Regions from separate parts of the Luteibacter sp. 9133 genome, predicted to be linked through region 1. Evidence: predicted binding sites of a transcription regulator. Region 1 holds the regulator's gene; the other holds the start of a gene.
The links. The regulator FliA, encoded in region 1, starts transcription of late flagellar genes. The targets are predictions, from matches to a motif close to TAAAGTTTNNCNNNCNNNGGCCGATAA.
Positions count from the first base shown of each region.

Region 1 (5,022 bases):
GATGCGACAACAGGCGCCGCACCACCGACCGCACCCGGCGCTGCCGTGCCGTGAAGGGAATCCAGCAAGGCTTCGAATTCGTCGTCGCTGATCGCGTCGTTGTTCGACGGCAACGGTGCGGCAGCGACCACGGGTGCGGGCGTCGGTGCCGATGCGGAAACAGCTGCGCTGTCCGCGCCTGGCGCCCCCGTGCCGTACAACGAATCGAGCAGCGCTTCGAACTCGTCATCGTTGATCGTCGCGGACGAGGCCGGTGCCGGCGCACGGTCGGTGCGCGCGGCGTCGAGCATCGCCTCGAATTCATCTTCGATCGGGTCGTACGCTTTCGGCGCGGAAGGTGCCGCGACCGGCGAAGAGATCGGTACCGCCAAGGCAACGGGAGCCGCGGATACGGCACGACCGGGAATCAGCAGCCGGTCGAGCAGCGAACGCGGCGCGGGCTCGATCGGCACGCCGCCATCGGCGGCGCGCATCATGTCGTTGAGCAGGTCGAGCGACTCGAGCAGCGCATCCATGAAGGCGGCGTTGAGCACGATCGTGCCGTTACGCGCTTCGTTCAGAAGATCTTCGCCACGGTGGCACAGCTCCACCATGGGATTGAGCCCAAGAAAGCCCGCACCGCCCTTCACGGTGTGGAACGCACGGAAGACCGCGTTCAGCAGCTCCGTGTCGTTCGGCGACGCTTCGAGATCCACGAGCTGCTCGCCCAGGCTCTCGAGCAGTTCGCGCGCTTCGATCAGGAAGACGTTGAGCAGCTCGTTGTCCAGCTCCACGCTCATAGCGGGCTCAGAATCCGAATTCGCTGAGGAGGCGATCCACCTCGTCCTGGCTGACCTTGTCCGCGGCCGGCGCATTGCCGCCCGCGAGCGAGCCGGTCAGACGGACCAGCTCGACCAGCGACGACTCGACCTTGGCCATGAACGCTTCGACCTGCGCCACGCGCTGACCGGAAAGATCCTGCCACGACTGGGCTTCGACCATTTCGCCCAGGCCGATGTCGCAGCTCTGCGCGAAATCGCCCACGCGCACGGCAAGCGCCGTGGCATTGGCGCCGAACGCCGGATCGGCGTGATCGAGCACGAGCACTTCGTCGGCCTGCTTCGCCAGCGCCTGGGCCTGCGGACGCAGCTTTTCGCTGAAGTCCAGCGTGCGGTGCGCGGCGGTCGAGCTCATTTCCAGCACGTCACGCAGATGCTTGCGCGCATCGCTCATGTTGCCCGGCACGCCGTCGGTCGAAATGTCGGAAGCGAGGCGGCGCACGGATTCGTGCAGGTCGCGCGCAAGGTGGCCCAGCGCCAGGAACAGGTGCTGCTCGCGGCTGCGGATCAGGTTGTCGAGTGCCTTTTCGAAGGCGGCGCCGTCGTCGGCCTCGAGCAGCTCGCGCAGTTCGGGGACGACCTCTTGGCCGGGGGAGAGCATCGTATTCATCGTTATTCCCTTAGCCCGCAGCCGCGGCGAGTCGTTCGAAGATCTTGTCGAGCTTTTCCTTCAGCGTGACCGCCGTGAAAGGCTTGACGACGTAGCCGTTAACACCGCTCTGCGCGGCGGCGATGATCTGATCGCGGTTGTTTTCCGCGGTCACCATCAGCACCGGCAAGGACTTCAGACCGGCATCGGCGCGGATAGCGCGAAGCAGGTCGATGCCCGTCATGTTGGGCATGTTCCAGTCGGTGACGACGAGGTCGATCGGCTGCGAGCGCAGCAACGCGAGCGCCGCGTTACCGTCTTCGGCTTCCTGGATGAGCGTGTTGGTGAAACCCAACTCGACCAGGAGATTCCTGACGATGCGCCGCATGGTGGAAAAGTCGTCCACCACGAGGATCTTCATGTTCTTGTCCAAAACTGCTCTCCGCCACGTGCTTTTTCTTTACCGGCGACGGCACCGCGATGCCGTCACTGCTTGTCTTTCCAACCCGTCATGCGTGCACGCAGGCGAATCAGGGCCTGACCATGGATCTGGCACACGCGCGACTCGCTCACACCCAGTACCACACCGATTTCTTTCAGGTTGAGCTCTTCATCGTAGTACAGCGACATCACCAGCTTCTCGCGTTCCGGCAGGCCGTCGATCGATTGCGCCAGCGCGTCGCGCAGGCCGTTCTTCTCGAAGTTGCCTTCCGGGCCCGAGGCGTCGGGGTCCGCGACGTCGATCGCCGCGCCTTCGTCGCCTTCCGGCGCCGTGAGGCTCAGCAACCGCGCGCTCGCCGCGTCGGCCAGAATCTGGTTGTACTCCATGGCGTCGATGCCCAGCCGCTTCATCACTTCCGCGTCTTCGGCGTCGCCACCCGTTTCGTTCTCGATCTGCCTCGTTACTTCAGCCACCTCGCGCAACTTCCGGTGGACGGAGCGCGGGGTCCAGTCCGTCTTGCGCAGTTCGTCCAGCATGGCGCCACGAATGCGGATGCCCGCATAGGTCTCGAAGCTGGCCGCGCGAGTCGGCGAGTAATTTCTTGCGGCCTCGAGCAGTCCGATCATTCCGGCCTGCATGAGGTCATTCGCGTCCACGCTTGGCGGCAGGCGGCCCATCAGGTGATAGGCGATCCGGCGCACCAGGGGTGCATGCGTTTTAACCAGTTGATCCGCTGGAACTCTAGTGATTTCAAGGTATTCGCTAGCGACACTCACAGCGGCAGCCCTCCCCCCATGTGGTTCCGTTCGGCGAAAAAGCCGATGCGACCCTGCACCCGGGGTTCGGGTTCACCCCATGTATCGACCGACCGGGCCAGATTCTTGAATCCCACCGCCGAGCGGCTGCTCGGCCAGGCGTCGACCACGGCCGCCTGACGGCGGATGGCCTGACGCAGGTACTCGTCGTGCGGAACCATGCCCATGAAATCCAGGGACACGTCCAGGAAGCGGTTGGTCACGCGGGCCAGCTTCTCGAACAGCTGACGGCCTTCCTGCGCATGGCGGACCATGTTGGCGACGATGCGGAAGCGGTTCACGTCGAACTCGCGGCTCATCACCTTGATCAGCGCGTAGGCGTCGGTCAGCGAGGCCGGCTCGTCGCAGACCACGACCACCACTTCGTCGGAGGCTGCCGCGAACATCGACACGCTGTCGGAGATGCCGGCGGCGGTGTCGACGATCAGATATTCGGGGGCGACCGGGTATTCGTCGAAGGCGCGGATCACGGCGGCGTGCTCGATATTCGGCAGCTGCGCCATGCGGCGCGCGCCCGAGGTCGCCGGGATCACCTTCAGGCCGTGGTTGGCGTGGAGGATCAGGTCCTCGATGCGGCACTCGCCTTCGAGCATGTGGCCCAGATGGCGCGTGGGCTGCAGGCCCAGCAGCACGTCGATGTTCGCCATGGCCAGATCCGCGTCCAGCAGGACCACGTCACGGCCACCCATCGCGAGCGCCATGCCGAGGTTGACCGCCACCGTGGTCTTGCCCACGCCGCCCTTGCCGCCCGCCACCGCGATGCTGCGCGTGGGACGACGGTCGGCGAGCCAGTTGAGCCCAGCAGCCTGGGTGGAATCGACGTGTGTGTTCATGAAGGAATTCACTGCCGTGAAGGGGTGTGCGGATGCGGATGCCGTGGTCACGTTACTTCAGTTCCCGGTGTCAGGCGATGGCTGGCGCGGTGGAGAAGCCGAAACGGTCGGCGAGAATCGCGTCGTCCGGTTCGTCGGTGCGCTGCTTGACGAGTTGAGCGGCCAGGCAGACGAGTTTGCGCGCATCCGCGGAGGCGATGTCTTCCGGCACGCGCTGGCCATCCGTGGTGTAGTCCAGCGGCAGTCCGTGGCGGATGACGGCCGACAGGGCACCGCCGATCAGCGGGGCCTCGTCGAGCTTGGTCAGAATCGCGGTCTGCGGCGCCAGCGGCGCGTAGGCACGGATCGCGTTGTCGATGGCCTGCGCCTGCGCGTTCGCGGCAAGCACGAGGCAGACACGCACCTCGGTCATCGCGCGCAGGGTGTCGAACTGCTGCTGGAGCTTGGGGTCGTTACCGGCCAGGCCGGCGGTGTCGATCAGCACGGTGTGCTTGCCACGCAGCTGGAGCAGCACGTTGCGGAGGCTCTGTGCATCGTGGGCGTTGTAGACGCGCACGCCGAGCAGGCGGCCGTAATGTTCCAGCTGGGCGCCCGCACCGATGCGGTACTGGTCGGCACTGATCAGCGCGACGTTCGAGGCGCCGTGGCGGAGCACCGCACGCGCCGCGAGCTTGGCGATGGTGGTGGTCTTGCCAACGCCCGTCGTGCCGACCAGAGCGGTGACGGCGCTACCGGCGGTATCGGCGTTGCGGCCGCTGGTACGGATGTTGCGCGAGAGGATGCCCAGCGGCAGGTAGCGGGCCTGCTCGGCGGTCATGCCCGGCGGCAGCTCGGCGCAGAGCGCGCGAGCCACGTCGCCGTCGATGCCCAGGCGGGTCATCTCGCGGAGCACGCGGGCGCGCAGCGGCTGGTCGCGGTCCATCTGATTCCAGGCGAGCGTGGACAACTGCACTTCCAGCATCTCACGCAGGCTGTTGATCTCGGCACGCACGCCATTGACGGCGGCGTCGCTGTTCGCGTTGTGGTTCGGGGCGACCGTCGCGGCGCGCACCACATCGGCGACGCTGGCGGCGAGCGCGGCGCTCGACTGACGCTGTGGCGCATTCGGATTCGCGACCTGCGGAGCGGCGGGCGCCGGAGCACCGCGCGTCACACGTTCGACAGCGGCGGCGGTCGCGGCCTTGGCCTGATCGATGCGGGCGGCGAAGTCGTTGTCGCGGCGCGCGCGGATCGGCGCTTCCTCGCGCTCGCGCGGCGGAAGATCGACACCGAAGCCGGCTTCACGCACCAGCGCTTCGTCGTAATCCAGCGCCGCGATGATCTCGATACCGTCGTCCAGCCGACGGGTCGACAGGATCACGGCATCCGGGCCCTGCTCGTCGCGCACCTGGCGCATGGCCTGGCGCATGTCGGGGGCTACGAAGCGTTTGATTTTCATGCGTTCGATCCTGTGTCCATGTTCATTCCCCACTTACCTGCCGAGCGCCGTCACCAGCTTGACGCGTCGGTTATCCGGAACTTCGTT
Region 1 covers NZ_JUHO01000001.1:3,177,291-3,182,312, forward strand. The annotation lists gene FA87_RS13780 (chemotaxis protein CheA) at 1-779, opposite strand, end outside; gene FA87_RS13785 (protein phosphatase CheZ) at 787-1,428, opposite strand; gene cheY (chemotaxis response regulator CheY) at 1,439-1,840, opposite strand; gene FA87_RS13795 (RNA polymerase sigma factor FliA) at 1,894-2,625, opposite strand; gene FA87_RS13800 (P-loop NTPase) at 2,622-3,497, opposite strand; gene flhF (flagellar biosynthesis protein FlhF) at 3,568-4,935, opposite strand; gene flhA (flagellar biosynthesis protein FlhA) at 4,969-5,022, opposite strand, start outside.

Region 2 (5,022 bases), 3.1 Mb from region 1:
CGCCGTACAGGACCAGATCGACGCGACCATCGAAGACGCCGTAAAACGGGCGCGCAGCCATATGCCCAGCGGCCCGGGTCTCGAGCACTGCGAAGCGTGCGACAAACCGATTCCGGACGCGCGCCGCAAAGCGGTGCCTGGCGTACGCCTGTGCGTGGCCTGCCAGGAAGAGGCCGATCGCGAGGAAGCCAGCTTCAGCGGCTACAACCGCCGCGGCAGCAAGGACAGTCAGCTGCGTTGACCGCGCCCGGTACAATCGCGGGCTCCCCCGCAGTACCGGCAGACATCCGTATGCTCGAACACCTGATCCTCGCCCGTCACGGCGAAACCGAATGGAATGTGGCCGGACGCGCACAAGGCCGAGCGGACAGCCCGCTAACCGCGGCGGGCATCGAACAGGCACGGTCGCTGGGACGCGTGCTCGCCGCGCGGGGCGTGGAGCACATCGTGACATCCACGCTGGGGCGGGCCATGCACACGGGTGAAGTCGCCGCGGGCATCGTCGGTTGCACCACCACCGTGGACGCGCGTCTGGTCGAGCGGGCCTTCGGGGTGCTGGAAGGCCGTTCGGTCGCGGACGTGTTCGAGGAAGATCCGGCGATGGTCGCGGTGTTGCGTGGCCATGATCCCGCCGTCGCCGCGGTGGGCGGCGAGTCGCTGCATGAGGTGGCGTCACGTATGCTTGCCGCGTTGGCGGATATTCGTGCGTTGCCGTACCGGCGCGTGGCGGTGGTGACGCACGGGCATTGCATGACGGCGACGCTGGGTGCGCTTCTGAACGGTGGCGAGTACGCGAGTTACCGACATGGCAATTGCGGATACACGCCGCTGGGGGTGAACTCCGACGGGTTCATCGTCGACCGGTGGAACATCAGTCCGGTCGAGGTCGCGACGGCCTGATTATCCCGGATCCTGCATCGTCTCATCCGCATCTCGTCGGATAGTCTTCATTCGCTTCCACCCCTAGCTTGGTAGTCGACCCGTCGCGCATCGCGACGACGCACTCCGAGGTGGGCACCATGAGCAAGACCTGGTTCATTACCGGCACGTCCTCCGGCTTCGGCCGCCTTCTGACCGAAATGCTGCTGGCGCGAGGTGACCGTGTCGTCGGCACGCTGCGCCAACCCGGCGCCCTCGACGATCTCAGGACGCGGTATGGCGACGCGCTCGATGTCGTCATCATGGACCTGACGAACACCGCGTCGATCCGCGAAGGCGTCCAGAAAGCCTTCGACGGAGGTCGCGTCGATATCGTCGTCAACAACGCGGGCTACGGGCTCTTCGGTGCGGCGGAAGAAGTCACCGACGAGCAGATCCAGCGCATCATCGACACCAATCTCATCGGATCCATCCAGGTCATCCGTGCCGCCATCCCCCGGCTGCGTGAGCAGGGTGGTGGCCGTATCGTGCAGGTGTCGTCCGAAGGCGGCCAGATCGCCTATCCCAACTTCAGCCTGTACCACGCATCGAAGTGGGGCATCGAAGGCTTCGTTGAAGCGGTGCTGCAGGAGGTCGCATCGTTCGGCATCGATTTCCTCATCGTCGAACCGGGTCCGTCGAAGACCGACTTCGGCAAGGGCCTGGTGACGCCTGAGCCGATGGCCATCTACGACGACACCCCGGTGGGCGAGCTTCGCCGTGGCATCGTGTCAGGCGCCTTCGTCATCCGTGGCAATCCCGAAAAGATGGCGCGCGCGATGATCGAAACCGTGGACCTGGACAACCCACCACGCCGGCTGGTGCTGGGCGGCGACGCCTACGACCACGTCGAGGCCGGACTCAGCGCGCGCCTCGAGGAACTTCGCACGCAGAAACGTGGCGCATACGACGCCGACGACGACGCAACGGCGTGAACGTGGCGACTGCCAGAGCGAGCCACCCCCGGATGCTGTCATGACATCTTCAAGTCATTGAAATAAAAACATAATATTCGGATTTTCGCTAAAGTCCCGGCACGCGGAGCCGATAGGGAGGCACCCCCGCTCTCCCCGAGTGTGTCATGCCCTTTCCTCGCTTCGCCCTGCCGACGCTCACCCTGCGTGCACGTCTTTCGCTTCGTCTCGCCGGCACGATCTTTTTGCTGCTGGCGCTCTGGATCGTCGGCGGGGTGCAGCTTCGCACCGCCGACGACCGCCTGCAGTCCGTGGTGACAGACACGCTGGCGCCCGTCGCCGATGTCGGTCACATCCAGAACGATTACAACGACCTGCTCGATGCGCTGGTGCATGCGACGCTGATGCGGTTGCCCTCCGCCGTCGACGACGCGGTCACCGCGATCGGCAGCAACCGCCATGACATCGACAAACAGTGGAAGTCGCTCACGGCCAGCGGCCTGGGCAAGGCGCAGGCCAAGCTGGTCACCCTGGCTGCCGAACACCGCAAGGCGGCCGATAAGGCGGTCGACGACGTCATCGAGCTGCTCAAGACGGAGCAGTTCGATCTGGCGCAGCTACAGCTTTCAAACGACGTCCAGTCGGCCGTCGGCCCCCTGAAGAGCGACTTCTCCAACCTCTTCGCGCTGGCGCTGGACAACGGCAAGGCCGAAGCCGCGGCACAGCGCGCCGACATTGCGAAGGGTGGCGTTTTCTCCGCGGTATTGCTCGGTATCGCTTTGCTGATCGCCAGCGTCATGGATGTCGCGATCATCCGCTCGCTTGGCCGGCGCCTGCGCCAGGCGGCGGACGTGGCAGCCTCCATCGCCGGTGGTACTCTGGGCACACGCGTCGAGATCGGTCGCGACGATGAGATCGGCAAGCTGCTGTCGTCGCTGGCGGCGATGGATGCCCAGCTCGGCAACGTGGTGACCCAGGTGCGCGACCGCGCCGACCACGTCGCTCACGCGGCCACCGGCATCGCCCGGGGTAACGAGGCGTTGAACGAGCGCACGCGCACGCAGTCCGCGCACGTCGACCTCACCACGGCCTCGATGAGCGAGATGGCTGGCGCGGTCTCGGACGGCCTGGGCCATGCGACCGCCGCCAGCCGTGCCGTCATCGACACCCGTGAGATGACGGACGAGGGCCACCGTGTGGCTCAGGATGCGGTCGGCAACATGCGCGAGATCCAGCGCACCAGCGAGCAGATGAGCGAGATGCTGGATCTGGTGGAGCAGATCGCCTTCCAGACCAATCTGCTCGCGCTGAATGCGGCGGTCGAGGCGGCGCGGGCGGGCGAACATGGCCGTGGCTTCGCTGTGGTCGCTTCCGAGGTCCGCGCACTGGCGCAACGCTGCGGCGCAACCGCCAGGGACATTCGTGCCCTGGTCGCGGCCAGCGATGAGGCGGTGCAAGCCGGCGTCGTGTCGGTGGATCGCGCGGGCCAGGTGCTGCACAGCATCGCGGACCGCGTGGTGACCCTCAGCGGTCTCGTCGCCTCGGTGATGGACGCCACCCGTGGACAGAGCGAAGGCATCGCACGCATCGGTGGGGCCATTCGTGGCATCGATGAGACGACACGCGAGAACGCGGCGCTCGTGCAGCAGGCGGCCTCGGCCAGTCACGCGATGCGCGAGAGCGCGGAAATCCTTCGCCGCGAGGTCGCCTACTTCGTGCTGGAAAGCGAGGCGGCGTAACGCTCGCTCACCATCCCGCGGGCATGGACGCCCGACGCGCGGCCGGCTCCTGCCTGCCGGCCGTTGCAACCTTAGAAGGTGGTCCGTCAGACGGTCTCGCGGACCGCTTTCAGGGTCTTGTACAACGTTGCGCGCGACAGCCCTAGCAGGGGCGCAACATAGGAAGCGGCGTTACGCACGTCGAACAGGCCGCGGCTCTCGAGCAGTCGCACGAGGGCCTCGCGCTGCTCGATCGCCATCACCGCCAGCGTCGTGCCGTGATCCGTGAGGAACTGCCCGACGAGATCGTTGACCTCCTCGCGCCAGTCGTTGCGAAAGAGCGCGGAGGGCTTTGCCTCGGTTTCACCGAACCGCAGGAAGTCCTTCGCCATGGCCTGCATCGACTCGAACATGCTGACGTCGACGTTGATGCACAGCAGTCCCACGGCGCGTCGGCGCCCGTCGCGAAGCACGGCGGTGATCGACTTCAGTCGGCGTCCGTCCCAGTTCGTCTTGGAATACGGGCCGATCACCGCTTCGTCCAGCGATTCGATATCGTCCAGTTCCGTCAGCGAGTCATCGCCCGGATGACGCGGCGACAGACGGTTGGCAATGTGACGAATGGTTCCCGTACCGAGATCGTGGATCACAACCTCGGCATGCGGACGCAGCACGGTGGCGATCGCATCGGCGACGGGGACGAAGGCGGCAAGAAAATCGGACATGCGCGGATCATCGCCCGCGGCAATACATCGAGTCCAGTGTGGACATTTCGTCGTGTATCCTCACGTCATCGGAAGGAAGGGACGCATGAAGATCGGCATTGTGGGCTACGGAACGGCGGGGCAGGCCAGCGCCATCCTCTTATCGGAACGCGGGCACGACGTGACCGTTTTCGAAAAGAGTCCGTCGCTGGGTCCCGTGGGCGCGGGATTTCTGTTGCAGCCGACGGGCCTCGCCGTACTGGAACGGATGGGCCTGCTTCCACGCGCGCTCGCACTGGGTCAGCGTATCGACGAACTCCACGGCGCCACGCCACGCGGGCGGGCGGTCATGGCCATGCGCTATGCCGATCGTCGTGCGGATTGCTTCGGCCTGGGTATGACGCGCGGCGCGCTCTTCGAATTGCTGCGCGAGGCGCATGTCGGCGCAGCTCAGGTACGCACGGGACATCGTATCGTTGCGTACGACCCGACGGCGGGGACGATCCGCGACGAGGCCGGCGCGGTACACGGCCCCTATGACCTGATGATCGCAGCGGATGGCGCGCATTCCGCCTTGCGAACACACTGCGAAGGCAACGTTCGCCGCGAACGCATGTATCCATGGGGCGCTGTGTGGTGCCTCCTGCGTATCGACGACTGGCATTCGCCCACACACCTGCTGCAGCGCTACGCGGGCACGAAATGCATGATCGGCATGCTCCCCGTGGGTGAACGGCCAGGGCACGAGGGGCGCTGGGTCACGTTCTA
Region 2 covers NZ_JUHO01000001.1:73,132-78,153, forward strand. The annotation lists gene FA87_RS00225 (DksA/TraR family C4-type zinc finger protein) at 1-241, shown strand, start outside; gene FA87_RS00230 (histidine phosphatase family protein) at 292-900, shown strand; gene FA87_RS00235 (SDR family oxidoreductase) at 1,020-1,853, shown strand; gene FA87_RS00240 (methyl-accepting chemotaxis protein) at 2,000-3,571, shown strand; gene FA87_RS00245 (PAS domain-containing protein) at 3,658-4,275, opposite strand; gene FA87_RS00250 (NAD(P)/FAD-dependent oxidoreductase) at 4,361-5,022, shown strand, end outside.
Region 2: FA87_RS00240 (methyl-accepting chemotaxis protein) is a predicted target of FliA. The motif match lies at 1,943-1,969, and genes of this name have one in related genera.